2 regions of the Streptomyces sp. NPDC088254 genome follow, and region 2 is predicted to be linked to the other one. Evidence: predicted binding sites of a transcription regulator. Region 2 holds the regulator's gene; the other holds the start of a gene.
What was found. Region 2 encodes HspR, which represses chaperone genes until heat shock. Its sites were predicted from a motif close to TTGAGNNNNNNNNNCTCAA; they were not measured.

Region 1 (14,530 bases), on a different contig from region 2:
CGGTGGCCGCCGCCCGCATCTCGCGCCGCAGATCGCCCGCGGCGCCGCGCACATCGGCGCGGATCTCCGCGGCGAGCTCAGCGACGGACTCGCGGATCTCCAGCTCCAGGTCGGCCAGCTCACCGCTGCGGTCGGCCAGCTCGGCCCGCCCGGCGTCGGTGATGGCGTACACCTTGCGGCCGCCCTCGGTGGTGTGGGTGACCAGGCCCTCGGCCTCAAGCTTGGCCAGCCGGGGGTAGACGGTGCCCGCCGACGGCGCGTACAGCCCCTGGAAGCGTTCCTCCAGGAGGCGGATCACCTCGTAGCCGTGGCGCGGGGCCTCGTCCAGAAGCTTCAGCAGGTAGAGGCGGAGGCGGCCGTGGGCGAAGACGGGGGGCATGTCAGAGCACCTTCTTGTCGGTCGTGCTGTCGGCCGGGGCGTCGGGGGAGCCGTCCGAGGGGGGCGAGGGCGCGTCACCCGGGCCGGAAGTCGCATTGTGCCCTGTGCGGGGCCCGGAGCCGTCGGGCGACCCGGCGGCGCGCCCCTGTGCCGTCCCGGAGTCCTCCTCCGCCTCCCAGGGGCCGTCCTCCTCGGTGGCCGGGCGGCGCAGCAGGGCGATCGAGCCGGAGACCGTGGTCGCCTTCAGCCTGCCGCTGCCCGCGCCGAGCCGGCCGGTGATCCGCTTGGCGCCCCACTGGCCGGCGACCCGCAGGTCCTCGAAGGCGTTGGACACCGTGCCGCTCGCCGTGTTCGCCTCGATCTCGGCGTCCGCCGGGTGGGGGAGCCGGATCGCGATCTCACCCGAGACGCTGGTCAGGCCGATGTCGGTGGGGCGGCTCGCGGGATCGAGGTCGACGATCATCGATCCGCTCACCGAGTCGGCCTTCACCGAGGAGCCCGCCTCCACGACGGTCAGGTCCCCGGAGACCGAGTTGAAGCGCAGATCGCCGGTGAGGGCCTGGGCCTCCACGCTCCCGGAGACGGTGTCCGCGCGCACCGGCCCGGTCAGCCGCACCAGCGTGGTGTCCCCGGAGACGCCCCTCACCTCGGTGCGTCCGTCGATCCCGGAGACGACCGCCCCGGCGCTCACCGCGCCCACCTCCACGCGAGTGCCCGCCGGCACGGCGAGCGAGACGACGGCGCTGCGGCGCCACCCCTTGCGGTCGAGCCACTTGAGGAACCCCTTCCAGGGCAGATCCTCGTAGGCCACGGTCAGGATGCCGTCGCGATGGGTGACCACCAGGGGCGGTCCCTCGATGTGCGACACCTCCAGGCGGGCGGGACCGCCGTCGTCCGTGCCCACGACGTTCACCGTGCCGTTGACCACGCGTACGTGCAGCTCGCTGACGGGCTCGTCGAAGGCGAGCTTGCGCGGCTCGGCGACGGACCACTCGGACATGGCAGACCTCCCAGGCAAGGGACAGGGGCGGGTGACACGCCATATCGCGTCTCCCGTCAAACACGATATATCGCGGTCACGGAAAGTCAAGACACACGAAAGGGGCGCCCCGAAGGGCGCCCCTGGACGAGGACGGCGGCGAACCGCGGACAGCAGCCGCCGGACCGGCCCTACTCGTCGTCCTCGTCGAACTCGTCGTCCAGCCGCGCCAGCCAGGTCGCCAGACGCTCCACCGGCACCTCGAAGTCGGGGTTCAGGTCCACGAACGTCCGCAACTGCTCGGCGAGCCACTCGAAGGTGACCTCCTCCTCGCCGCGCCGCTTCTCGAGTTCTTCGATGCCACGGTCGGTGAAGTACATGACGAGTGCTCCGTGTGTCGGTCGCAGGGAGGGGACAGCAAAAGGATAGGCGGCCCGCGCCGGCAGGCCGAAGGGCGGCCTCCGGGGACGCGCACTCCGAAGGGCGGCCTCCGGACCCGCACGCCGAAGGGCCCGCCCCGGAAGACTCCGGGGCGGGCCCTTCGACCTGTACGGCAGGGGGTCAGAGGCTCACGCCTCGAACACCTCGCGCACCAGCTGCTCCTGCTCCGCCTGGTGCCGCTTGGCCGAGCCGACCGCCGGCGACGAGCCGTGCGGGCGCGAGATGCGGCGCAGGCGCTCGCCGTGCGGGACGTCCGCGCCGACGGCCAGGTCCAGGTGGTCGATCAGGTTCAGGGCGATGAACGGCCAGGCGCCCTGGTTGGCCGGCTCCTCCTGGGCCCACAGGTACTTCTCGGCGTTCGGGTACTTCTTGATCTCCGCCTGGAGCTCCGCGCCCGGCAGCGGGTACAGGCGCTCGATGCGGATGATCGCCACGTCCGTCGCACCGCGCTTCTGACGCTCGGCCTCCAGGTCGTAGTACACCTTGCCGGCGCAGAAGACGACCTTGCGGACCGCGGCCGGGTCCACCGACGCGTCGCCGATGACCGGGCGGAACTGGCCCGTGGTGAACTCCTCCGCCTTCGACGCGGCGGCCTTGAGGCGCAGCATCGACTTCGGGGTGAAGACGACCAGCGGCTTGTGGTGCGGGTTGTGCACCTGCCACCGCAGGAGGTGGAAGTAGTTCGACGGCAGGGTCGGCATCGCGACCGTCATGTTGTTCTGGGCGCAGAGCTGCAGGAACCGCTCCGGGCGGGCCGACGAGTGGTCGGGGCCCTGGCCCTCGTAGCCGTGCGGGAGCAGCAGCGTGACGCCGGAGGTCTGGCCCCACTTCTGCTCCGCGGAGGAGATGAACTCGTCCACGACCGTCTGCGCGCCGTTGACGAAGTCGCCGAACTGCGCCTCCCACATCACGAGCGCGTCGGGACGGGCCAGCGAGTAGCCGTACTCGAAGCCCATCGCCGCGTACTCCGAGAGCAGCGAGTTGTAGACGTTCAGGCGCGCCTGATCCTCGGAGAGGTACATCAGCGGCGTGAACTCCTCGCCGTTCTCACGGTCGATGATGACCGCGTGGCGCTGGCCGAACGTGCCGCGCTGGGAGTCCTGGCCGGCCAGGCGGACCGGGACGCCCTCCAGGAGGAGGGAGCCGACGGCGAGGGTCTCGCCCATGCCCCAGTCGATCGTGCCGTCCTCGACCATCGACGCACGGCGCTGGAGCTGCGGCAGCAGCCGCGGGTGCGCGGTGATGTGGTCGGGGATGTTGACCTGGGACTCGGCGATCCGCTTGACGACCTCGGCGGAGACGGCGGTGTTCACCTCGACCGGGAAGTTGTCCTGCCCGTCGCGGGAGTCGACGGCGACCGGCTGCGCGGTGGCCTCGCGGACCTCCGTGAAGACCTTCTCCAGCTGGCCCTGGTAGTCCTGGAGGGCCTGCTCGGCCTCTTCCAGGGTGATGTCGCCGCGACCGATGAGGGACTCGGTGTAGAGCTTGCGCACCGAGCGCTTCTTGTCGATCAGGTCGTACATCAGCGGCTGGGTGAAGGCCGGGTTGTCCGACTCGTTGTGACCGCGGCGGCGGTAGCAGATGAGGTCGATCACCACGTCCTTGTTGAACGCCTGGCGGAACTCGAAGGCCAGCCGCGCGACGCGGACCACGGCCTCCGGGTCGTCGCCGTTCACGTGGAAGATCGGGGCCTCGATCATGCGGGCGACGTCCGTCGCGTACATGGAGGAACGCGAGGACTCGGGGGCCGCGGTGAAGCCGACCTGGTTGTTGATGACGATGTGGACCGTGCCGCCGGTGCGGTAGCCGCGCAGCTGCGACATGTTCAGGGTCTCGGCCACCACGCCCTGGCCCGCGAAGGCCGCGTCGCCGTGGAGGGCCACCGGCAGGACGGTGAAGTCCGTGCCGCCCTTGTTGATGATGTCCTGCTTGGCGCGGGCGACGCCCTCCAGGACCGGGTCCACCGCCTCCAGGTGGGAGGGGTTCGCGACCAGGGAGACCTTGATCTGCTCGCCGTCCAGGCCGGTGAAGGTGCCCTCGGCGCCCAGGTGGTACTTCACGTCACCGGAGCCGTGCATCGACTTCGGGTCGAGGTTGCCCTCGAACTCGCGGAAGATCTGCGCGTACGACTTGCCGACGATGTTGGCGAGGACGTTCAGGCGGCCGCGGTGGGCCATGCCGATGACGACCTCGTCCAGGCGCGACTCGGCGGCCGAGTCGATGACCGCGTCCAGCAGCGGGATGACGGACTCGCCGCCCTCCAGGGAGAAGCGCTTCTGGCCGACGTACTTCGTCTGCAGGAACGTCTCGAAGGCTTCCGCGGCGTTCAGGCGGCGCAGGATGCGCAGCTGCTCCTCGCGCTCCGGCTTGGAGTGCGGGCGCTCGATGCGGTCCTGGATCCACTTGCGCTGCTTGGGGTCCTGGATGTGCATGAACTCGATGCCGGTGGTGCGGCAGTACGAGTCGCGCAGCACACCGAGGATGTCGCGCAGCTTCATCAGGGACTTGCCCGAGAAGCCGCCGACCGCGAACTCGCGCTCCAGGTCCCACAGCGTGAGCCCGTGCTCGGTGATGTCCAGGTCGGGGTGCTTGCGCTGGCGGTACTCCAGCGGGTCGGTGTCGGCCATGACGTGGCCGCGGACCCGGTAGGAGTGGATCAGCTCGAAGACGCGGGCGGCCTTGGTGACGTCGTCGTCGTGGCTGGCGTCGATGTCCTTGAGCCAGCGGACCGGCTCGTAGGGGATGCGCAGGGCCTCGAAGATGTCGTCGTAGAAGCCGCTCTCGCCGAGCAGCAGGTTGGCGACCTGGCGGAGGAACTCGCCGGAGGCGGCGCCCTGGATGACCCGGTGGTCGTAGGTCGACGTGAGCGTCATGACCTTCGAGATGCCGAGCTTGTTCAGGGTGTCCTGGGAGGTGCCCTGGAACTCCGCGGGGTAGTCCATGGAGCCGACGCCCATGATGACCGACTGGCCGGGCATCAGACGCGGCACCGAGTGGACGGTGCCGAGGCCACCGGGGTTGGTCAGGGAGACCGTGACGCCGGTGAAGTCGTCCATCGTCAGCTTGTTGTCGCGGGCGCGACGGACGATGTCCTCGTAGGCCTGCCAGAACTCGAAGAAGTTCAGCGTCTCGGCCTTCTTGATGGCGGCCACGACGAGCTGGCGGTCGCCGTTGGGCTTCACCAGGTCGATGGCCAGGCCGAGGTTGACGTGCGGCGGCTTGACGAGGGTCGGCTTGCCGTCCTTCTCGCCGAACGACCAGTTCATCGACGGCATGGCCTTGATGGCCTGCACCATCGCGTAGCCGATCAGGTGCGTGAAGGAGATCTTCCCGCCCCGGGCGCGCTTGAGGTGGTTGTTGATGACGATGCGGTTGTCGAACAGCAGCTTCACCGGGACCGCGCGCACGGACGTGGCCGTGGGCAGCTCCAGGGAGGCGTTCATGTTCTTCGCGACCGCGGCGGACGGGCCGCGCAGCGTCACGTACTCGGGTCCCTCGGAGGAACCGGCGGACCCGTCGGCGGGAGCGGCCTTCGCGGCAGGCTTGGCGGCCGGCGCGGCCTTGGCGGGCGCCGGGGCGGCCTTCGCCGGAGCTGCGGCGGCCGGGGCGGCGGCGGGCTTCGGCGCGGCGGCCGGGGCCGGCGCGGCGGGAGCCTGGGCCTGGGCCGGGGGCGTGGTGGTGGTCCCTGCGGCCCCCGCGGCCGCAGTACCCGCCGGAGCCGGAGAGCTGGCGGCCCCCGGCTTGTAGTCGGCGAAGAAGTCCCACCAGGCACGGTCTACCGAGTTCGGGTCCTGGAGGTACTGCTGATAGATCTCGTCGACGAGCCACTCGTTCGGACCGAACGCGGCAGCGGGGTTCTTCCCCGCTTGGTCTGCGTCGGTCGAGATGCTCGAGTTACTGGGGGACTGTGGCGACACGGCGGCAACCGCCCTCTTCCGCTTCACAAGGTGATGGACAGCGGGAATAAAGGCTACGCCCCTCGGCGGGTGAAGGTCAGGCCGGGCTGCCGCATCGTCACGTAAGTCACATCTTCAAGCGTGTTTCAGGGGTTGAAACGGCGGGAAACAAGCGCAGTTGCGCTGCAAAAGGAAACGTTTGATGCAGGGTGCGCGCACCGACCGCACGACCCCCGGGCCGGTCCTTCACGAACCCCGGGCCCACCCGCGCCGACCTGCGTCGGCGCATGCCTGATCGCCCCGGTCCGGCTCGCCGCCACGGGGCGGCGGCAGCGGGAAACGCCAGTGGATCTTGTGGCTCCGGTTGGCACTTTACGTCAACTTGGCACGGAGGGCTCTCCCGGAAGAGTGATAAGAATCCGGCAACCACGCTCGGATTCGGCCACTCCGATCCGGCCTCCGTGAAGATCGACCGCCCAGCGGGCGATCGCCAGTCCCAGTCCCGTGCCGCCGTCGCTGCCCGGACCGTGCGGCCGGCTGACGGCGCCCCGGTTGAAGCGCTCGAAGACCCGGTGCCACTCCGACCGCGGAATGCCGGGACCCTCGTCCAGCACCTCCAGCTCCAGCGACTCCGGCAGCGGGCCCCGGCGCGCCCTGACCGTCACCCGGCCGTGCGGCGGACTGTGCTTGACCGCGTTGTCGATGAGGTTGGCGACGACCTGGTGGATCCGCTCCGGGTCCGCGTGCGCGGTCAGCTCCGGCGGGGTGACGTCCAGGTGCAGATGGACGTCCGTACGCGTGTGGCTGCCGCCCGAGCCCATCGTCGCGCGCGCGGAGGCCACCATGTTGGCCTCCTTCAGCACTCCCGACAGGTACGGCCACACCTCGAACCGCCGCCTGCGCAGCGGCACCACGCCGTTGTCCAGCCGGGACAGGTCGAGCAGGGTCTCCACCAGCCGGCCGAGCCGCTCGGTCTGCTTCAGGGCGGTGCGCATCGTCTCCGGGTCAGCCTCGGCGATCCCGTCGACCACGTTCTCCAGGACGGCGCGCAGCCCGGCGATGGGCGTGCGCAGCTCGTGGGAGACGTTGGCCACCAGCTCCTTGCGCTGGTTGTCCTGCGCCTCCAGCTCGTCCGCCATGACGTTGATCGTCTGGGCCAGGTCGCCCAGCTCGTCGCGGCGGTTCTCGCTGACCCGGCGGGTGTAGTCGCCGTGCGAGATGGCCCGCGCGACCGTGTTCATCTGGTCCAGCGGCGCGGTGAGCGAATGCGCGACGAACTGCGTGATGAGCAGGGTGGCGATCATCGAGAAGACCGTGATGAAGCGCAGCTCCGTCTCGGTGCGCATGGCGATCATCATCAGCCCGGTGGTGATCAGCACCGAGATGACGACGAGCGCACCCAGCTTCGTCTTGATCGAGAACGGTCGCACTCCGCCCCAGGGTTCCCTGGAAACTCTCGGTCCGGCCGGCCCGCCGCTCATGGCGTCGGGGTCTCCAGCGCGTAGCCCACGCCGTGCACCGTGCGGATCCGCTCGGCGCCGATCTTCCGGCGCAGCGCCTTGATGTGGCTGTCGACGGTCCGGGTGCCGGAGGCGTCCGCCCAGTCCCACACCTCGGCGAGCAACTGCTCACGCGAGAGCACCGCGCGCGGGGTGTTCGCCAGGCACACCAGCAGGTCGAACTCGGTGGGCGTCAGGTGCACGTCCTCCGAGCGCACCCGCACCCGGCGCTGTGCGTGGTCGATCTCCAGCTCGCCCAGGCGCAGGATGCCGGAGCGGGGCGTGGTGGCCGCGACCGCGGCCCGCTCCACGCGGCGCAGCAGCACGTGCACGCGTGCCGCGAGCTCCCGCATGGAGAACGGCTTGGTCATGTAGTCGTCGGCGCCCACGCCGAGGCCGACGAGCATGTCGGTCTCGTCGTCGCGGGCGGTGAGCATCATCACGGGCACCGGTCGGGCGGCCTGCACCCGGCGGCACACCTCGAGGCCGTCGAAGCCGGGCAGCATGATGTCGAGGATCAGCAGGTCGGGCTGCCAGGCCTCGGCGGTGTCGACGGCCGCGGGGCCGTCGCTCGCCGTTTGCACGAGGAATCCCTCGGCGCGAAGGCGGGCCGCGATGGCGTCGACGATGGTCGGGTCGTCCTCGACCACGAGGACGCGCCGCTGCGCGCCCGGGGTCGCCGTCGCCGTGCCGTTGTGTGCGGTGTGTGTCTGCTCCATCGCCCGCCCCTGGGGTGCTGTGCCGGGATCCGTGGGGTGATCCCTCGTCTGCCGTCTGCGCATGACTGCGGTTGACGCGTGAATCATTCGCGTCAGGGCAGCAGCGTACGGGGAGCCGGCGCGGCTTTGCTATCCAGGTCGGACGGCGAGATGCACGATGTCGGGTGCTCCCCGGGCAACCGGGACCTCTTCGGTACGCACCTGTTGGAACCCGGCATTCCTCAGGGTTCGCTCGAATTCGTCGGAGGGCTGTGCGGACCACACCGCGAGAACCCCACCGGGTCTCAACACCCGTGCACAGCCTGTGAGTCCGGCCGGTGTGTAGAGGTCCTCGTTGCCCTCCGTGACCGTCCAGCCGGGGCCGTTGTCGATGTCGAGGCACAGCGCGTCGAAAGTGGCGTATGTCTCATTGACGTACTTCAGCAGGTCCGCTTCCGCGATCTCCGTGCGCGGGTCGGCGAGCGCGGGGCCCGAGATCGCGGCGAGCGGCCCGTCGCGGTGCCAGTCCACGACGGCGCGTTCGCGCTCCACGACGGTGATGCGGCCCCAGCGGGCGTCGGCGGCGGCGTGCGCCAGCGAGAAGCCGACGCCCAGGCCGCCGATCAGGACGCTAGGCGCGGGGCGGCCGTCGAGCGCGGCCAGCGCCGCGTCCACGAGCAGCCGCTCCGAGCGGCCGTCGGAAGTGTCCATCAGGAAGCAGCCGTTGGCGATGATCTGGAGGACGTCCCTCTGCCGGCGCAGCACCACCTCGCCGTAGGGGCCCGTGCGACGGTCCAGCACCTCGGGAAGCTCGTTGAAGACGGACATCGGCCCATCCTGGCACTCAGCCGGCCGTCCGGCGGCGGAACGCGCAATACAGCCCGGCACCCCCGCGCGTCGGCTCGTCAGGAAGCGTCGCCTCATTCCTCGGGCGGCACGAAGGCACCGTAGCCACCGGCCTCGTCCAGTGCGGCGGGCGGGCCGTGGATCACGACGTTTCTCCCCGCCCGACAGACGGCCCAGCCGCTGCCCGAGCCGGTCGCCCACCCCACCGCCCGCGCGGCCCACTCCACCGCGGCCGGGATCTCCTCGCCGGGCATCTCCCGCGGCCGGGTCCGCCGCCGCGCGCACGCCTGCCCTCGCCCCGTCCCGGCGGGTGTCAGTCGTCATGCACCACCGTGCCGTCCTCGTGCAGGGTCGGGTGCAGTTTCATCGGGCCGTAGTCGTCGAGGTCCGACGAGCGGGGCGGTTCGGGGCCGTCCGGGCCCATGCGGACCATCCGCTCCACCCGGCAGATCCGGAACAGCCGGTCCTCCACCCGGGCCTCGTCGGCGCGGCCCGCCGCCCGGTACGCCTCGGCCGCGCGCGCGTACACGGCCTTCCTCGCCTCGTCGAAGCCGTACAGCAGCGCCCAGAAGCGGGCCATCCCGTCGTGCAGCAGCCGGCGGGCCTCGTGCGGGGTGGCCATGAGGGCGCCGTGCGGGGTCCAGCCCGTGCCGTCGTGCTCGGCCACCGAGAAGCCGACGGGAAGACAGACGACGTCGGGGTGTGTCAGGACCGCGCGCGCGGAGCCCTCCCGCACGTCGGCCGGGTAGCGGGAGCCCGTGTAGGCGAAGTCCCGCAGCCCGAGCCGCAGGGCGCCCGCCATCGGCCCCTCGTCGCGGTCCGGGTCGAGGACGAACCCCAGGTCGGGGGAGGGGGTGTCGTCCCGGCCGTCCCACAGGGGTGCGGGCGGCTCCGGGTCGGTCGGGCGGGGCGGCTCCAGCCCGTCGTCCCCCATGCGCGCGAACTCGTCGCCGCGCACGACCCGGTAGCGCACGCCCAGCGCCGTCACCTCGTCGGCCGGCTCCCGCTCCAGCACCCGCACCGCACTCAGCAGTTCCCGGCGGACGGCCGGGTCGTCGGTGTCGTCCTTCGCCTTGAACCACAGGTGGGAGTTGAGGCCGTCGCGGGCCTGCTGCGGGGTGCCGTTCACGACCGGCTTGAGCAGCCGCCAGCGCGGGTCGCCGGCGGAGGTGTCCTGCGCCGCGACACCGAAGACGGGCCCGCGCGGGGCGAGGTCCGGGTAGCGCCGGGACGCCTCCACGGCGTCCGCCTCCATCACCCAGGCGACGGGGTCGTCCCGGCGGACCAGCTCCGCGTGCAGGGCGTCGAGCCGTTGCTTCCAGTCATCGGTCATGTGCGCATTGTGCTGTCGGGGCGGGTCCGGTTCGGCGGGAACGCCGGAAATGGGGGCGGGCGAGACGAGGGAGGTGATCGCCCACAGCGAACGCGGACCGGTACGGGGAACATCCGGGGGCCGCCGTTCATTGAGTCGGCATAACTCAACTTGACTGCCGAAGGGGAGATCATGGCTGCTGAGTCCGCAGCGTTCACACCGCTCACCCTGCCCGTGCTGCCGCTCGACGACGAAGTGGTGCTGCCCGGGATGGTGGTTCCGCTCGACCTCAACGACGCCGACGTGCGCGCCGCGGTGGAGGCCGCCCAGGCCGCCGCCCGGTCCGAGCCCGGCAAGCCCAGGGTCCTGCTGGTGCCGCGCATCGACGGGACCTACGCGAGCACCGGCGTGCTCGGCACGGTCGAACAGGTCGGCCGCCTGGCCGACGGAGACCCGGGCGCGCTGATCCGGGGCCGCGGCCGCGTGCGCATCGGCGCCGGCACCACCGGCCCCGGGGCGGCGCTGTGGGTCGAGGGCACCCGCATCGAAGAGCAGACGCCCGAGCCGCTCCCCGGCCATGTCACGGAACTGGTCAAGGAGTACAAGGCCCTGGCCACCGCCTGGCTGCGCAAGCGCGGCGCCTGGCAGGTCGTCGACCGCGTCCAGGCCATCGACGACGTCTCCGCGCTCGCCGACAACTCCGGGTACTCGCCGTTCCTCACCACCGAGCAGAAGGTGGAGCTGCTGGAGACCGCGGACCCCGTGGCCCGGCTGAAGCTGGCTGTACGCCAGCTGCGCGACCACCTCGCCGAGCAGGACGTCGCCGAGACCATCGCCAAGGACGTCCAGGAGGGCGTCGACAAGCAGCAGCGCGAGTTCCTCCTGCGGCGGCAGCTGGAAGCCGTGCGCAAGGAGCTGCGCGAGCTGAACGGCGAGGAGCAGGGCGAGGAGTCCGACGACTACCGCGCACGCGTGGAGGCCGCCGACCTGCCCGGGAAGGTCCGCGAGGCCGCCCTCAAGGAGGTCGACAAGCTGGAGCGGGCGAGCGACCAGTCGCCCGAGGGCTCCTGGATCCGCACCTGGCTGGACACCGTCCTCGAACTCCCCTGGAGCAAGAGGACCGAGGACGCCTACGACATCCAGGGCGCCCGGGCCGTCCTCGACGCCGAGCACGCCGGCCTGGACGATGTGAAGGAGCGGATCACCGAGTACCTCGCGGTGCGCAAGCGGCGCGGCGACCGCGGCCTCGGCGTCGTCGGCGGGCGGCGCGGGGGCGCCGTGCTCGCGCTCGTCGGCCCGCCCGGCGTGGGCAAGACCTCGCTCGGCGAGTCCGTCGCGCACGCCATGGGGCGCGAGTTCGTCCGGGTCGCCCTCGGCGGCGTCCGGGACGAGGCCGAGATCCGCGGCCATCGGCGCACCTACGTCGGCGCGCTGCCCGGCCGGATCGTCCGCGCCATCAAGGAGGCCGGGTCCATGAACCCGGTGGTCCTGCTGGACGAGATCGACAAGGTGGGCTCGGACTTCCGGGGCGACCCGGCCGCCGCCCTCCTCGAGGTCCTGGATCCGGCACAGAACCACACCTTCCGCGACCACTACCTGGAGGTCGAACTCGACCTCAGCGACGTGGTGTTCCTCGCCACCGCCAACGTGCTCGAAGCCATCCCCGAGGCCCTGCTCGACCGGATGGAGCTGGTCCGCCTCGACGGCTACACCGAGGACGAGAAGATCGTCATCGCGCGTGACCACCTGCTCCCGCGCCAGCTGGAGCGGGCCGGCCTCGACGCCGACGAGGTGACCCTCGACGAGAGCGCGCTGCGCAAGCTGGCCGGCGAGTACACGCGCGAGGCGGGCGTACGCAACCTGGAGCGGTCCGTGGCACGGCTGCTGCGCAAGATCGCCGCCCAGCACGAACTGGGCGAGCGGGAACTGCCCTTCACCGTCACCGAGGGCGACCTGCGCGCACTCATCGGCCGGCCGCACCATGTGCCCGAGTCCGCCCAGGACCCGGCCGAGCGGCGGACGGCGGTGCCCGGTGTGGCGACCGGCCTCGCGGTCACCGGCGCGGGCGGCGACGTGCTGTACGTGGAGGCGTCCCTCGCCGACCCGGAGACGGGCGCGGCGGGACTGACCCTGACGGGACAGCTGGGCGACGTGATGAAGGAGTCGGCGCAGATCGCGCTGAGCTTCCTGCGCAGCCACGGGGCCGAGCTGGAACTGCCGGTGGCCGACCTGAAGGACCGGGGCACGCACATCCACTTCCCGGCGGGCGCGGTACCCAAGGACGGCCCGAGCGCGGGCATCACCATGACGACGGCCCTCGCGTCGCTGCTGTCGGGGCGGCTGGTCCGCACGGACGTGGCGATGACCGGCGAGGTCTCCCTGACCGGGCGGGTCCTGCCGATCGGCGGCGTGAAGCAGAAGCTGCTCGCCGCGCACCGGGCGGGAGTCACCACCGTGATCATCCCCAAGCGCAACGAGCCCGACCTGGACGACGTCCCCGCGGAGGTGCTGGACAAGCTCGACGTCCACACCGTCACCGACGTCCGCCAGGTCCTGGAACTGGCGCTCGCGCCCGCCGCGAACGGCGCGACGCCCGAGGTCCCGGTCGCGGCGTGACGGACGCGGCCGGACGAGGCGGGCCCGGACTCCGTGAGGGAGGCCCGGGCCCGTCCGGCGCGGCGCGGCCAGGAGGCAACTACGCACGTAGAATCAGGTCCGAGACCGGATCAGGAGTGCTGACGTGCACGAGGACGGACACGCGATCGGACACACGGACGCGGAAGCAGGCGCGAAGGCGGGCACGGGCGGGAGCACCGTGCGCCCCGAGGACGCGGCGAACCCGGGACACCCCGGAACCGGCACACCGCCGCGCGGCGTGGACCAGGAGTTCCTGTCCCTGGAGCGCGAGCTGACGGTCCTGCTGCGCCGCGCCCGCGCCAGCCAGGGTGAGATGGCCCGCGAGGTCCACCCCGACCTGGAGTCCGCCGCGTACGGCCTGCTGGTGCGGCTGGAGGAGTGCGGCCGGCAGCGCGCGACCGAGCTCGCCGCCTACATCGGCATCGGCAAGGCCACCATGTCCCGGCAGCTGCGCGCCCTGGAACACCTCGGGCTCGTCGCCCGCGAGCCCGACCCGGCCGACGGGCGCGCCTGGCTGGTCGACCTCACCGAGGAGGGCCGCACCCGGGTCGGCCGCGTCCGCGAGGCCCGCCGCGGCCGATACGTCACCCAGCTGTCCCACTGGGAGCGCGCCGAGGTGGCCGAACTGGCCCGCCTCCTCAACCAGCTCAACCGGGGCATGGCCAGGTAGCCCGCCGCCGGGCCGCCGTTCACAGCTCCGCGTACACCGCCGTGGCGTCGTCATGGCGCTTGCCGCGGCCGAGGAAGACGCGTTCCTCGTCCGCGCGTTCCAGTTCCCGCACCCGCCGCACCAGGGCCGCGGGCCCCTCCCTCCGGAGGCGGGCGAACAGGTCCGCCCAGTCGCCCTCGCGGAACGTCTCCGTCCAGCGCGCCGCCCCGTCGCTCAGCGCCGCCAGGGCCGATACGCCCGCGCGCGGGACGCTCCCGGTGACCGCCCGCGAGGCCACGGCAGGATCGGCGGCGGCCGTGAAGAAGCCGCCCTCCTTGTTGCGGGCCTCGGCGTCGCAGATCTCCGCGCTCGCCAGCAGGGCCCGGGGCAGCCGGTCCAGCCGGTCGTCGAGGACCGCGGTGACCATGCCGTCGGGAGCGGCCAGCAGCAGGACCGCGTCGGAGAGGACCAGGTACTCGACGGTCTCCGGCGACCAGCGCGCCAGGGCGACCGTCGCCTGAGGGGTGCGCGGGTGAGAAAGGTCACAGGTTCGGGCGTGGGTGGCGGAGGTACGCGCGACTGCGGCGGCCAGTGCCTCGGCCAGAGGAGCATCCGGGTGTGAAACGGTCAGTTCGGTCAGTGCCCCGCCCAGTCGAGCGGTGAACCAGGGGACCGAATGCAGACAGCCCGTACCGCCCCGCGGCGGCGTCACCCCGTCCAGGAGGACGAGCGAACCGCCCTGCCCGGAGGCGGGAAGCGCGACGCTCACGAAGTCCTCGTTGGGGCAGGCCTGATCGCCGGGCTCCGAGACAAGTTCCGTACGCATCAAGCCAGTCTGCACGAGCCCTGCACACCCTTCGCGAAAGGCTGGCATCCATCGCGGTCTGGACGCGCCGACGCAGGTCAGACGCCTGTTTTGGGCGGGAATGAAGCGCTCCGGGAAGACGTGGCGGCGAATCCTGTCAAAGCCCGCCGTCCACGTCCAACCGGCCCCGCGCACAAGGCCGTCGCACACGCCAGAGGAACTTGCCCGCCAACTCCTCTCCGAGGTTCACTCCTTCGGGTGGCGGGGCAGGCGATGCGCGAACCCCGCCCACCGGCACTGGGAGGGTCGGGGACCGAACCGGAAGGGCGCGCCGACTGACGGAGCGTCACCTTTGGCCCATGGGTATAACACGAGTCAGGAATGCGAGC
Region 2 (14,530 bases):
GCCGTGCGTCATGTGGGTTTCAAGCGTGGGATCCGGGTACACGAAGCCGGAGTTGGGGCGTACCGTGGGGCCGCGCGTGGGGCGGACCAGGGGGGTGTCGCGTCCCGGAGTGCCGCTTGTGGAGCCGTCCTGAACGTCCCGTAGTGTGGCCTTTGTCCGGCGGGCAGCAGCCGGACCTGGCTCGTGGGGAAGGGACTCTTGGACTTGATGGAGCGCACCGTCGTCCGTTGTGCCGATGGGCACGTGTTCAGCACCGCTTCGTTCCCGATGCAGAAGGCCGAGCGCCTCGGCCCGGGGCGGCTCGTCCGGTGTCCTCGCTGCGCGCGGATGCGCAGCGTGGTGCCGGTGCCCCTCGAAAGCGTCGTCGGCAGCGCCGGCGGCGGGAACAGGTGAAGCAGCAGTAAGGCAGCTCAGCTGAGCAGCCAGGGCTCTGCAGTCGGCCGTAGCGGGCCGTAGCGGGGTCGGCGCGCGGAGTCGTCCGATTGTGGTCGGTCCGCGCGCCTTGCGTATCCTCGGGGCGTGCTTCTCTCAGACAAGGACATCCGGGCCGAGATCGACGCCGGGCGGGTACGGATCGATCCCTACGACGCTTCCATGGTGCAGCCGTCGAGCATCGACGTACGGCTCGACCGTTACTTCCGGGTGTTCGAGAACCACCGGTACCCGCACATCGACCCCTCCATCGAGCAGGCGGACCTCACGCGCCTCGTGGAGCCGGAGGGCGACGAACCGTTCATCCTCCACCCCGGTGAGTTCGTGCTCGCCTCGACGTACGAGGTCATCACGCTCCCCGACGACCTCGCCTCCCGGCTGGAGGGCAAGAGCTCCCTCGGCAGGCTCGGTCTCGTCACCCACTCCACCGCCGGGTTCATCGACCCGGGGTTCTCCGGGCACGTCACCCTGGAGCTGTCCAACCTCGCCACCCTGCCCATCAAGCTCTGGCCCGGGATGAAGATCGGGCAGCTGTGCATGTTCCGGCTCACCTCGCCCGCCGAGCACCCCTACGGCAGCGAGCGGTACGGGTCCCGGTACCAGGGTCAGCGCGGTCCGACCGCCTCCCGGTCCTACCTCAACTTCCACCGGACCCAGGTATGAGCAGCGAACCCGCGCCCATACGCGAGAACCTCACCTACGAGGCGTTCGGCACCGCCGTGCGCGACCTCGCGCAGACGATCGCCGACGACGGCTACGAGCCCGACATCGTGCTCTCCATCGCCCGCGGCGGCGTCTTCGTGGCCGGCGGGCTCGCCTACGCCCTCGACTGCAAGAACATCCACCTGGTCAACGTGGAGTTCTACACCGGCGTCGGGACCACCCTCGACATGCCCGTCATGCTCGCGCCCGTCCCCGACGTCGTCGACTTCTCCGACAAGAAGGTCCTCATCACCGACGACGTCGCCGACACCGGCAAGACGCTCAAGCTGGTGCGCGACTTCTGCCTGGAGACCGTCGCCGAGGTCCGCGCCGCCGTCATCTACGAGAAGTCCCACTCCCTGGTGAAGTGCGAGTACGTCTGGAAGCGGACGGACGACTGGATCAACTTTCCGTGGAGTGTCCTGCCTCCGGTGCACAAGTCCGGGGAAGCGGCCAAGCCGAACACTGAAGCCGTTTGACCTGCTGCGTCTGCTGTCACTTGGCCGTGAGCCCCGTCGCGTCACATGTCCCGGCAGGCCCTCGCCCCGAACTCGGGCATCGGGACGGTGGCCGCGGTTTCGTCGCCGTCCTGCGAGATGCCGAGGTAGCGGACTGATCCCGGGGTGAGGCGGTTCCGGTCGGCGAGGGTGAAGGAGACGTCGCCCGACGACCACGAGTTGTCCTTGGTCCAGCCGTAGAGACTGTAGGCGGTCTTGGGGTTGAGCGGGGTGAGAGGTGGGGTGGCGGTCCAGCCGGGGGCGGGGGAGCCGAGGGTCCAGGTGGTGAGATCGGGCGTGAGGTGACGTTCCGCGGTCCATGAGCCGACCGTCACCGATTTCTCGGGGTCGCCGTCGGCCACGTAGAGCGTCGCGCCGTCCATCCGGTGTCCGCACACCATCATGACGCCGAGCAGACGGCCGTCCTCGGTCACGGAGATGCCGGCGACGGCGTCGACGGGGACCGTGCATGCCGAGGTGGCGGCCAAGGCGACGCAGGCCGCGAGGGAACGAGGAAGCGCCTGCACGCCGGCCGCGAAGTCGTCGACCGCACAAGCCCCCCTGCCCGGAGCGCTGTCGGGCCCTTTTCTTCTGGATGGTAAGGGCGAGTGGCGTCCCGCGCTTCGGCGTTGACCTCACCCGTTGCGTGCTCGTTGTCCCTTCGTAGCGCCACGCAAAGGCTCCCCGCCGAACAGACAGGCGGGGAGCCTCACTTGAGCCCCTGAGGGGTGCGGCAGGCCGCTAGAACGTGCCGAGCTTCACGATCGACAGCAGTGCCACCAGCTGGATCGCCGACGCGCCCAGCGCCTTCGGCCACAGCAGGTCGTGGGAGCGGCTGACCATGAGGGTGAGCAGGACGCCGGCCGCGACCCAGGTCGCCCAGCCCAGCATCTGGACGAACGCCGCGTCGCCGCCGACGAACATCGCGACGATCAGGCGCGGGGCGTCCGTGAGACACATGATCAGCATGGAGAGGCCCACTGTCGGCTGCCATGCGCCGTCGCCGCCGAGCTGGCGGGCGAGGGTGTGGGTGACGACGCCCAGGATGAACGCGCTCAGCACCATCGCGACGCCCGTCGTCAGGACGATCGGGATCGCGTTGGACAGCGTCGCGTTGATGGTGTCCTTGCGGGTGTCGTCGAAGCCGAAGACCGCGATCAGGCCGTAGAGGAAGGTCACGATCAGGGCGGGGCCCCACATCGTGTAGTCCCGCATCCGCAGGAACGTCTGATTGGGGGAGAGGACGATCCCCTTCAGCAGCTCCTTCCAGGGCAGGCGCGGACCGATCGGGCCCGCGGGGGCGCCGGAGCCGGCCTGGTAGGTCCCACCCTGGTTGTACCGGTCCTGCTCGTCGATCGAGAAGGCCTGCGTGTGACCCGGGTTGTTCGCCGCGTACGGGTCGTGCGGGGCGCCCGCACCCGCGGGGCCGGCGTAGGGGTCGCCGCCGCCGAAGTACTCCGGCTCGCCGCCCTGACCGCCGTATCCGCCGTGCCCGCCGCTCGGCCCGTGCCCGCCGTAACCGCCGCCCCGGCCACCGGCGTTGGCCGGAGGCCACTGCCCGCCGCCACCGCCGCCGTGGGGCGGCTGCTGGCCGCCGCCGCGGTACTGCGGCCGCTGCGGCGTCGAGGGAGAGCCGTACGGCGGCTGCCCCTGGGGCGCCTGCTGCCCGTACGGAGGGTTTTGGGGTCGCGCTTGCGCAGCGCGGCCGTCCCGGCCGCCGCGTCCGATCCTGAATCCAGCCACGCCTTCGAACGTACCTGGTCCCGCGGAGCGACGTGCCCGGCCCTACCCTCCGGTACCGGCTTTGCGGCCGACCTGTGACATCCCCTAAGGGAGACCCGTACGCCCACCCGTACCCCACCGGCACCTGAGCCCGCGCCCGCCTCCCAGCTCACCCCTACCCCGACCCGTACTACCGCCTCACCCCCCGCCCTACCCCCCAAGACGAACGCCCCCCGTCCGTCGCGCGGGAAGCGCGCTGGACAGGGGGCGTGTCAAAGAGCCCTGGAGAAAGCTCACTTCACCGGCTGCGGCTCCGGCTCGTTCTCCGTCTCCCCGGCGGCGGCCGGGGGCTCGTCCTCGGCGGGGGTCTTGACCGACTCCAGCAGGAGCTGGGCGACGTCCACGACCTGGATGGACTCCTTCGCCTTGCCGTCGTTCTTCTTGCCGTTCACGGAGTCCGTGAGCATGACGAGGCAGAACGGGCAGGCCGTCGAGACGATGTCGGGGTTCAGAGAGAGAGCCTCGTCGACGCGCTCGTTGTTGATGCGCTTGCCGATCCGCTCCTCCATCCACATCCGCGCGCCGCCGGCGCCGCAGCAGAAGCCGCGCTCCTTGTGGCGGTGCATCTCCTCGTTGCGAAGACCCGGGACGTTCGCGATGATCTCGCGCGGCGGCGTGTAGATCTTGTTGTGCCGGCCCAGGTAGCAGGGGTCGTGGTAGGTGATGATGCCCTCGACCGGGGTGACGGGGATCAGCTTGCCCTCGTCCACCAGGTGCTGGAGCAGCTGGGTGTGGTGGATGACCTCGTAGTCGCCGCCGAGCTGCGGGTACTCGTTGCCGAGCGTGTTGAGGCAGTGCGGGCAGGTGGCGACGATCTTCTTGGCCGACTTCGGCTTCTTCGACTCGGGCGTGACCTTGCCCTCGTCGTCCGTCTCCTCGCCGAACGCCATGTTCAGCGCCATGACGTTCTCCATGCCGAGCTCCTGGAACAGGGGCTCGTTGCCGAGACGGCGGGCGGAGTCACCGGTGCACTTCTCGTCGCCGCCCATGATGGCGAACTTGACGCCCGCGATGTGCAGCAGCTCCGCGAAGGCCTTCGTGGTCTTCTTGGCGCGGTCCTCCAGGGCGCCGGCGCAGCCGACCCAGTACAGGTACTCGACCTCGGACAGGTCCTCGATGTCCTTGCCGACGACCGGCACCTCGAAGTCGACTTCCTTCAGCCACTCCAGGCGCTGCTTCTTCGCCAGGCCCCAGGGGTTGCCCTTCTTCTCCAGGTTCTTGAGCATCGTGCCCGCCTCGGAGGGGAACGACGACTCGATCATCACCTGGTAGCGGCGCATGTCGACGATGTGGTCGACGTGCTCGATGTCCACCGGGCACTGCTCGACGCAGGCGCCGCAGGTGGTGCAGGACCACAGGACGTCCGGGTCGATGACGCCGTTCTCCTCGGCCGTGCCGATCAGCGGGCGCTCGGCCTCGGCCAGCGCGGCCGCGGGGACGTCCTTGAGCTGCTCCTCGGAGGCCTTCTCCTCGCCCTCCATGGTCTTGCCGCCGCCGGCCAGCAGGTACGGCGCCTTCGCGTGCGCGTGGTCGCGCAGCGACATGATGAGCAGCTTCGGGGAGAGCGGCTTGCCGGTGTTCCAGGCGGGGCACTGCGACTGGCAGCGGCCGCACTCGGTGCAGGTGGAGAAGTCCAGCAGGCCCTTCCAGGAGAACTGCTCGACCTGGGAGACGCCGAAGACGTCGTCGTCACCGGGGTCGGCGAAGTCGATCGGCTTGCCGCCGGAGGTCATCGGCTGGAGTCCGCCGAGGGCGGTGCCGCCGGTCGCCTCGCGCTTGAACCAGATGTTCGGGAAGGCCAGGAAGCGGTGCCAGGCCACGCCCATGTTGGTGTTCAGCGAGACGACGATCATCCAGATGAAGGAGGTGCTGATCTTCACCATGGCGGTGAAGTAGATCAGGTTCTGCAGCGCGCCGACGCTCAGTCCCTTGAAGGCCAGGACCAGCGGGTACGAGGCGAAGTAGGCCGCCTCGTAGTGCTCCACGTGGTGGATCGCGCCCTCGAGGCCGCGCAGCACGTAGATGGCGAGGCCGATGGTGAGGATGACGTACTCGACGAAGTACGCCTGGCCCGCCTTGGAGCCGGCGAAGCGGGACTTGCGGCCCGGGCGGGACGGCAGGCTCAGCAGGCGAATGACGATCAGCACGGCGATGCCGAGAATCGTCATCACGCCGATGAACTCGATGTAGAGCTCGAAGGGCAGGAAGCCGCCGATGACGGGCAGCGTCCAGTCGGCCTCGAAGAGCTGTCCGAACGCCTGCGCCAGGGTGGGCGGCAGGGTGAGGAAGCCGACGGCGACGAACCAGTGGGCGAAGCCCACGATGCCCCAGCGGTTCATGCGCGTGTGGCCGAGGAACTCCTTCACCAGGGTCACGCTGCGCTGGTAGGGGTTGTCCGTCCGGGTGCCCGCCGGGACCGGCTGGCCCAGCTTGAAGTAGCGGACGAACTGGCCGATCGCGCGTGCGAGCAGCGCGACGCCGACCACGGTCAGGACCAGCGACACGATGATCGCGGCGAGTTGCATGGGGGCTCCTCGGGCCTGCGAGGGGGATGTTCGAGATTACTAAGCGGTAACTTATGCAGTCCGTCTGAGACTACCCCGATCTCCCGCCGCACTGTAGCCGGGCATGGCGTGATCTGAATCGCTGAGGGTCACCTCAGAAATCCCTTCCGATCCCGACCGTGTTATTCGTACCAAATTGGTACATTCATGACTAATTTATATCCGTGCTCTACGGGATCGTCGCCGCCACCAGCGCCCTGCTTCTCACCGCCGTCCTCGCCGTGCTGCTGCGCGCGCCCGCGCTGCGGCTCGGACTGCTCGACCGCCGGCACCGCCAGCGGCGCGTTCCGCTGTCCGGGGGCGCCGCCGTCGTACTGGCCACCTGCCTGGTGGTGGCCGCCGGGGAGTGGACCGGATACGCACCCCTGCGGGACGGCATGGGCGTGCTGCTCGCCGCGGCCGCCGGGGTCGCCGTGCTGGGACTGGCCGCCGACCTGTGGCGGCTCAAAACGTGGCTGCTCGCCCTCGGTACGGTGATCGCCGCGGCCTTCGTGGTGCCGTACGGCGACACCGGCGCCGGCGAGGGAGCGGTGGCCGTGTGCTGGATCGCGTGCGTGGCGCTCGCCTTCCGGGCCCTCGACCACGCCGACGGGGTCGCCGGGACGGTCGGGGTTGTCACCGCGTTCGGAGTGGGCGCCTGCGTCGCGGCCGAGATGATGGACGGGCTCGCGGTGCTGCTCAGCGTCCTGGCCGCCGCGCTGACCGGCTTCCTGATGCACAACTGGCCACCCGCGCGCGTGGCGCTCGGCGGCTGCGGCTCGCTGTTCGCCGGGTTCGTGCTGGCCGCGGCGGCCGTGTCCGCGCGCGCGGGACAGGAGGCGGCCACCGGCGCCGCCGTGCTGTTCGCGCTCACCGCGGTCGCCGTCGCCGACGTCGCCCTCGTCCTGCTGGCACGGCGCGTCGCGGGCCGGCCGCTGACGCGCGGCGGCCGGGACCATCTCGCGCACCGGCTGCGGCGGCTCGGCCTCACACCCCAGGGGGTGACGATCGTCATCGGCGTCACGGCATTCGCCGGGGTACTCGTGGGAGTGCTGGTGCATTCCGGCTGGGCGGACGCCCACGCCGTGCTGTGGGTGGCGGGCGTGACCTCGCTCGTCGTCCTGGGGCTGTGGCGGGTGCCGGTGTACGGGCGTGCCGGCGAAGGGCGTTGGGCGGAAGGGCGCGTCGGTGAGGGGCGCCCGGCGGAATACCGCCCGGTGGACGGGCGTGCGCCTGACGGCCGCCTGGCCGACGGCGGCTCGCGTCGCGCGGGGGACGTGGGCGCGCGCCGCGCGGGACAGGGCGTCGTACGCCGTACGGAGGAGGCCGACGTACGCCGGGCCGGTGAGGTGGATGCCCGCCGCGCCGGTGAGGCCCCTGGGCGGGGCGGGCAGCGGCCACGGCGTCAACCTGTGTCCGCTGTGAGTCCCCCTCGCAGCTCGGCCGAAACGGTCGTCCGAACAGCTCGTCGGATGGATTCCTCGCAGGTCAGCGGCCCCTTGCGTGTAAGGAACGGATAAGAGTTGAGTCAGCTCGACTCACGTCTGTTGACCGCACGGAAGCCGTCGTGCACACTTGAGTCCGTTGCACTCAAGTCAGTTGGAGGAAGATCACCATGGCACGTGCGGTCGGCATCGACCTGGGCACGACTAACTCCGTCGTCAGCGTTCTGGAGGGCGGCGAGCCCACCGTCATCACCAACGCCGAGGGTGCCAGGACCACGCCGTCCGTCGTCGCCTTCGCCAAGAACGGCGAGGTGCTGGTCGGCGAGGTCGCCAAGCGCCAGGCGGTCACGAACGTGGACCGGACCATCCGCTCGGTGAAGCGTCACATGGGCACCGACTGGTCCATCGAGCTCGACGGGAAGCCCTTCAACCCGCAGCAGATCTCCGCCTTCATCCTGCAGAAGCTGAAGCGGGACGCGGAGGCCTACCTCGGCGAGAAGGTGGCCGACGCGGTCATCACCGTCCCGGCCTACTTCAACGACTCCGAGCGCCAGGCGACCAAGGAGGCCGGCGAGATCGCGGGCCTGAACGTCCTGCGCATCGTCAACGAGCCCACCGCGGCCGCGCTCGCGTACGGCCTCGACAAGGACGACCAGACGATCCTCGTCTTCGACCTCGGTGGCGGCACCTTCGACGTGTCCCTCCTGGAGATCGGCGACGGCGTCGTCGAGGTGAAGGCCACCAACGGCGACAACCACCTCGGCGGCGACGACTGGGACCAGCGCGTCGTCGACTACCTGGTGCAGCAGTTCAAGACCGGCCACGGCGTGGACCTCGCCAAGGACAAGATGGCGCTGCAGCGTCTGCGTGAGGCCGCCGAGAAGGCGAAGATCGAGCTGTCCTCGTCCACCGAGACCTCGATCAACCTGCCCTACATCACGGCGTCCGCCGAGGGCCCGCTGCACCTGGACGAGAAGCTCACCCGCGCCCAGTTCCAGCAGCTGACCGCGGACCTGCTGGAGCGCTGCAAGACGCCGTTCCACAACGTCATCAAGGACGCCGGGATCAACCTCTCCGAGATCGACCACGTCGTTCTCGTCGGCGGTTCCACCCGTATGCCCGCCGTCGCCGAGCTCGTCAAGGAGCTGACCGGCGGCAAGGAGGCCAACAAGGGCGTGAACCCGGACGAGGTCGTCGCCATCGGCGCCTCGCTCCAGGCCGGTGTCCTCAAGGGCGAGGTCAAGGACGTCCTGCTCCTCGACGTCACCCCGCTGTCCCTCGGCATCGAGACCAAGGGCGGCATCATGACCAAGCTCATCGAGCGCAACACCACGATCCCGACGAAGCGCTCCGAGATCTTCACGACGGCCGAGGACAACCAGCCGTCCGTGCAGATCCAGGTCTACCAGGGCGAGCGCGAGATCGCGGCGTACAACAAGAAGCTCGGCATGTTCGAGCTGACCGGTCTGCCGCCGGCGCCCCGCGGCGTCCCGCAGATCGAGGTGTCCTTCGACATCGACGCCAACGGCATCATGCACGTGACCGCGAAGGACCTCGGCACGGGCAAGGAGCAGAAGATGACCGTCACCGGCGGCTCCTCGCTGCCGAAGGACGAGGTCGACCGCATGCGCCAGGAGGCCGAGCAGTACGCGGAGGAGGACCACCGCCGCCGCGAGGCCGCCGAGGCCCGCAACCAGGGCGAGCAGCTGGTCTACCAGACCGAGAAGTTCCTCAAGGACAACGAGGACAAGGTCCCCGGCGAGATCAAGACCGAGGTCGAGGGCGCCGTCGCCGAGCTGAAGGAGAAGCTCAAGGGCGAGGACACCGCCGAGATCCGCACGGCCACCGAGAAGGTCGCCGCCGTCTCGCAGAAGCTGGGCCAGGCCATGTACGCCGACGCCCAGGCCGCGCAGGGCGCGGGCGGCCCCGAGGGCGCCGCGGGCGAGGGCGCCAAGGGCGCCGACGACGACGTCGTCGACGCCGAGATCGTGGACGACGAGCGCAAGGACGGTGCCGCGTGACGGAGGAGACCCCGGGCTTCGACGAGAAGCCCGACGTCCCCTCCGGCGCCACCCCCGACGACGCCGAGCCGAAGGCCGACTCCACCGCTGACGCGGAGGGGGCGGCCCCGGCCGGGGACGCGAACCAGACAGCCGGACTGGTGGCCCAGCTGGACCAGGTGCGCACCGCGCTCGGCGAGCGCACCGCGGACCTCCAGCGCCTCCAGGCCGAGTACCAGAACTACCGCCGCCGGGTCGAGCGCGACCGGATCGCGGTCAAGGAGATCGCCATCGCGAACCTCCTGACCGAGCTCCTGCCCGTGCTCGACGACATCGGCCGCGCGCGGGAACACGGCGAACTCGTCGGCGGCTTCAAGTCGGTCGCCGAGTCGCTGGAGACCGTCGCGGCGAAGATGGGCCTGCAGCAGTTCGGCAAGGAGGGCGAGCCCTTCGACCCGACGATCCACGAAGCCCTGATGCACAGCTACGCGCCGGACGTCACCGAGACGACGTGCGTGGCGATTCTGCAGCCCGGGTACCGGATCGGCGAGCGCACCATCCGCCCCGCGCGGGTGGCGGTGGCCGAACCCCAGCCCGGCGCCCAGACGGTCAAGGCCGAGGACGCCGAGAAGTCCGACGACAAGGAGAGCGGTGGCCCGGACGAGGGCTGAGCTTGAACCGACAAGGAAGGAGGGGCGTCGAGGATGAGCACCAAGGACTTCATCGAGAAGGACTACTACAAGGTCCTCGGCGTCCCCAAGGACGCCACCGAGGCCGAGATCAAGAAGGCGTACCGGAAGCTCGCCCGCGAGTTCCACCCGGACGCCAACAAGGGCAACGTCAAGGCTGAAGAGCGCTTCAAGGAGATCTCCGAGGCGAACGACGTCCTCGGCGACCCCAAGAAGCGCAAGGAGTACGACGAGGCGCGCGCCCTCTTCGGAAACGGCGGCTTCCGTCCGGGTCCCGGCGCCGGCGGCAGCTTCAACTTCGACCTGGGTGACCTCTTCGGGGGCGCCCAGGGCGGAGGGGGAGGCGCCGGCGGCTTCGGCGGCGGGCTCGGTGACGTCTTCGGGGGACTGTTCAACCGCGGCGGCACCGCGGGGACGCGCACGCAACCCCGGCGCGGACAGGACATCGACACCGAGGTCACCCTCAGCTTCACCGAGGCGATCGAGGGCGCGACGGTCCCGTTGCGCATGACCTCCCAGTCCCCGTGCAAAGCCTGCTCCGGCACCGGCGACAAGAACGGCACACCGCGCGTGTGCCCGACCTGCGTGGGCACCGGGCAGGTGGCGCGCGGCTCGGGCGGCGGGTTCTCCCTCACCGACCCCTGCCCCGACTGCAAGGGCCGCGGCCTGATCGCCGAGCACCCCTGCACGGAGTGCTCGGGCAGCGGCCGCGCCAAGTCCTCCCGCACGATGCAGGTCCGCATCCCCGCGGGCGTCACCGACGGGCAGCGCATCCGGCTGCGCGGCAAGGGCGCCCCCGGCGAGCGCGGCGGCCCGGCGGGCGACCTGTACGTCGTCGTCCACGTCGGCTCCCACCCGGTCTTCGGCCGCAAGGACGACAACCTGACGGTGACCGTGCCGGTGACGTTCACCGAGGCGGCGCTCGGCGGCGAGATCAAGGTGCCCACCCTGGGCGGTCCTTCGCTGACGCTGAAGCTGCCGCCCGGCACGCCCAACGGGCGCACCATGCGCGCGCGGGGCAAGGGAGCGGTCCGCAAGGACGGCACCCGCGGCGACCTCCTGGTCACCGTGGAGGTGAGTGTTCCCAAGGACCTGTCGGGGAAGGCTCGTGACGCACTGGAGGCGTATCGCGAGGCGACCGCGGAGGAGGATCCGCGGACGGAGCTGTTCGAGGCGGCGAAGGGAGCATGAGAGGCATGGACGGCCGTCGGCGCAACCCGTATGAGCTGACCGAGGAAACCCCGGTCTACGTCATCTCGGTGGCGGCCCAGCTCTCCGGTCTGCACCCGCAGACGCTGCGCCAGTACGACCGCCTGGGCCTGGTCTCCCCGGACCGCACCGCCGGCCGGGGCCGCCGCTACTCGGCCCGCGACATCGAACTGCTGCGCACCGTCCAGCAGTTGTCGCAGGACGAGGGTATCAACCTGGCCGGCATCAAGCGGATCATCGAACTGGAGAACCAGGTCGCCGCACTGCAGTCCCGGGTGGCCGAACTCCAGTCGGCCCTGGACGGCGCGGCGGCGGCCATGCAGCAACGAGAGGCCGCGGTACACGCCTCGTACCGCCGAGACCTGGTGCCGTACCAGGAGGTACAGCAGACCAGCGCGCTGGTGGTATGGCGCCCCAAGCGCCAGCAACAGACCGACTGAAAGGGCCGGGAGGCAACAAGCCTCCCGGCCCTTTCGTTTGCGCTTGAGCGCGTCGTCCACCGTCGAGAGGAAGCCGCCGGCGTCGCCCTCGTTCTCACGCGGGTCGCGCAGGCGATCTGCGGGCGAACTGGCGGATCCGTCAGGTGAGTTGTTCCGTTGATCCGTCCGGGTGGATCAGGAGGCGGATGGCGCCGCCGTAGCGGTTGTCGGTGATGGTGGCGGGGGTGGGGGCGCCCAGTTGCTGGGCGCGTTGCTGGAGGATCGAGAGAATGACCTCCTGGATGTCGCCGTAGGGCGGTGCGGTGACCGGTACGCCGTCGACCAGGCCGGCGTTGGGGGAGAAGACGTGCACCTGGGCGTCCGCCGTGGCCGGCGGCGGCGTCGGGGTGGTCGGTTCGGTCATCGGGTTCCGGGTTCCTTCCGGCTCAGGCGCTCTTCGCCTGGTCCTGACCGGGCCGTGCGGCCGGGTCGGGCAGAGCGTGGTCGGGGACGGCGAGGGTGCGAGCGTACGTGCCCCGGGCGAGGCGTCGCAGGCGACCGGACTTGACCATGGAGGAGAGGACGTTGCTGATCGTCTTCGAAGGGTCGCCGTAGACGCCGGGTGGCAGGGCGCGCAGCACGTCCCGGGCGGAGAACGGGCCGGGGAAGGTGGACACGGCCGTCTCCACGGCGGCGCGGATGCTGGGCGCGGTGGCCGGACGGCGGTGCGGTGGGGCGGCCGCGACCCGGCCCGGGGAGCCGGGCGGTACGCCGGGGGCGGCCGGAAGGTGGGTGCGCAGGTCGCGCAGGGCCGTACGAAGGGGTTCCAGGCCAGGGTCGTCGGCGTCCTCGGTGGCGGCCAGCATGGTCGCGACCTTCTCGATGTTGGTGAGGGAGGCGGCCAGTTCGCGCAGAAGCGGCTCAAGGAAGTCGCGGCGCAGCGCCGCCACCGGGTCGGTGGCCGCGAGCTCGACGGAGACCGAGCCGGTGAGGGTGCGCAGGGGCGCGGCCTCCGCGGTGGCGTCGGGGCCGGCCGTGTCGCAGGGGGCCAGCTTCGCCACGGCACGCCGTACGGCGCCGACGCCCCGGAGGAGTTCGGGAGTGACGTCCCCGCCGGGGACGCTCGTCAGCATCGTGGCGAGCTGTTCGAGGCTGGTGAGGGCGGGCAGGGCGGAGCGGATCAGCGGGCCGAGCAGGGTCTGTCGTACGGCCTGGGCGGGATCCTCGTACGAGAAGGCGATCCGTTGCCCGGACTCGGCCGCTGCCATGTCCTGTGTCCTGCTTTCGAGTTGTGGTGACGGGGGCGGGGCGGGTCGGTACGTCGGCTGTGTGCCGGTGTGCTCGTGCAACGGGGTGGGGATGTCGGACAGGGAGCGACGCAACATCCTTTTTTGTGCCGCCAGTTGCTCCTGCCGGATGTCGAACGCATCGAGGATGGCGTCGATTTCGGGCCAGCCGTGTTCGAAAGGGTGGCGGGCCGCCGGGTCGGTGGTGCGCGAGCGCAGGCGCATCAGCCGGCGGGAGGGGTCCCCGGTGCCGGTTGCGGCTTCGGGGCCGGATCCGCGGTCCTCGGGCGCCGGCGGGGCGGGGAGGTCGCCCGCGGCGTCGCCGATGCCGAGCGTGCGGCGGATCCAGCGGCGGTCCTCCAGCGTGGTCGCGGCCGCGTAGCCGTACGGCTCGGCGTGGACGACGGCGTCCTGGAGGCACTCGGCCCACAGCGGGCAGGAAGCACACAGGTCACGGGCCGTGCGGGACAGGACGAGGTGCTGGCGGCGCAGTGCGGGTGAGCTGTCGGGCAGGTCGGTCGACGGTTCCAGCAGCGGGTGCTGGAACACGTCCGGGCGGCGCTGGCAGGGCAGGGCGGCGTCGGCTGTGCGACCCGTGTGAGCCCCCCGTGCAGGCCCGCGCGGTGGACGCGCGGGCAGCGCCGTATGGCTGGCCATACGCATGTGTGTAGTCCCCCGTGGTAATGCCTGATGCGGGTGGACTCTAGTTCGATCCTTCAATGCCGTGCAACGCATCTGCAAAGCACGTACAGAGCCGGCACAGTGACGAGACCAAATATTCACAGGCGCCTCAACTGTCCTCGGAGTCAGTGGCGTTGCGCCGACGGAGGCGGGCGACGGCCTTGTGGGCACGGGTCGTAACCGCTTTCGCGCCGTTGCCGCGGGCCGCCAACACACCGATGACGCCCAGGAAACCGAGCGGGACTCCGGCCTGCGGCCAGAACATGCCGACGGCGGAGACGATGACGAGGATCACATCCGCGATGCATACGGTGACCCCGCGCCGACCGGGGTGTTCCTTCACCATCCACGCGCCGAGGAGAGCCATGCCGGCGAGCGCCCAGTAACCGAAGGCGGCCTGTCCGGTGACGGTGGCGCTGGTGCTCATCCGGGCCGAGTCGCCCACCTCGGAGAAGTAGCCGGTGAAGGCGGCGGTGAGGATCGTCGCACCGAGGGCGAGCAGCAGCTGCCCACGACGGCGCAGCAGCCACAGGACGCCGCCGAGGCCGAGCAGGACGCAGACCGTGACGAAGCTCGAGCCGCTCTGGGAGGCGATGGCGAAGAGCGTGTAGGCGGCGGCGAGGCCGAAGACGAGACGGGGGAGCAGGCGGGTGGCCCAGGAATCGTTCGCCTCCTGGCGAAGGAAACGCCGAACGAGCCGGGCCCGGCTCCCGACGGGCGGGGCGGCCCGCTGCGTGGACCTTCCTTTCACGCTCATCCCAGCCCCGTGCCGGTGGTTTGTCTGCCGAGGTCGGGGGAGGGCGGGGCCTTCGACTCGGCAGCGGACGCGGTCGGGGCGGCTTCGG

Region 1: the regulator HspR is predicted to act here: its motif matches at 10,202-10,220, upstream of lon (endopeptidase La).

The regions. Positions count from the first base shown of each region.
Region 1 is NZ_JBIURQ010000013.1:137,961-152,490, reverse strand. It holds gene ACIOC0_RS33310 (helix-turn-helix transcriptional regulator) at 1-379, opposite strand, end outside; gene ACIOC0_RS33305 (DUF4097 family beta strand repeat-containing protein) at 381-1,379, opposite strand; gene ACIOC0_RS33300 (DUF6104 family protein) at 1,550-1,738, opposite strand; gene ACIOC0_RS33295 (multifunctional oxoglutarate decarboxylase/oxoglutarate dehydrogenase thiamine pyrophosphate-binding subunit/dihydrolipoyllysine-residue succinyltransferase subunit) at 1,928-5,716, opposite strand; gene ACIOC0_RS33290 (sensor histidine kinase) at 6,073-7,176, opposite strand; gene ACIOC0_RS33285 (response regulator transcription factor) at 7,173-7,913, opposite strand; gene ACIOC0_RS33280 (spermidine synthase) at 8,043-8,720, opposite strand; gene ACIOC0_RS33275 (hypothetical protein) at 8,813-8,992, opposite strand; gene ACIOC0_RS33270 (DUF5954 family protein) at 9,052-10,071, opposite strand; gene lon (endopeptidase La) at 10,243-12,666, shown strand; gene ACIOC0_RS33260 (MarR family transcriptional regulator) at 12,926-13,357, shown strand; gene ACIOC0_RS33255 (hypothetical protein) at 13,377-14,162, opposite strand; partial or broken gene ACIOC0_RS33250 (nitrate- and nitrite sensing domain-containing protein) at 14,523-14,530, shown strand, end outside.
Region 2 is NZ_JBIURQ010000002.1:262,546-277,075, reverse strand. It holds gene ACIOC0_RS08140 (hypothetical protein) at 208-393, shown strand; gene dcd (dCTP deaminase) at 520-1,095, shown strand; gene ACIOC0_RS08130 (phosphoribosyltransferase) at 1,092-1,613, shown strand; gene ACIOC0_RS08125 (hypothetical protein) at 1,655-2,158, opposite strand; gene ACIOC0_RS08120 (Yip1 family protein) at 2,373-3,374, opposite strand; gene ACIOC0_RS08115 ((Fe-S)-binding protein) at 3,647-5,938, opposite strand; gene ACIOC0_RS08110 (MraY family glycosyltransferase) at 6,142-7,476, shown strand; gene dnaK (molecular chaperone DnaK) at 7,572-9,422, shown strand; gene grpE (nucleotide exchange factor GrpE) at 9,419-10,072, shown strand; gene dnaJ (molecular chaperone DnaJ) at 10,106-11,281, shown strand; gene ACIOC0_RS08090 (heat shock protein transcriptional repressor HspR) at 11,287-11,739, shown strand; gene ACIOC0_RS08085 (hypothetical protein) at 11,879-12,142, opposite strand; gene ACIOC0_RS08080 (WhiB family transcriptional regulator) at 12,165-13,661, opposite strand; gene ACIOC0_RS08075 (hypothetical protein) at 13,795-14,442, opposite strand; gene ACIOC0_RS08070 (hypothetical protein) at 14,439-14,530, opposite strand, start outside.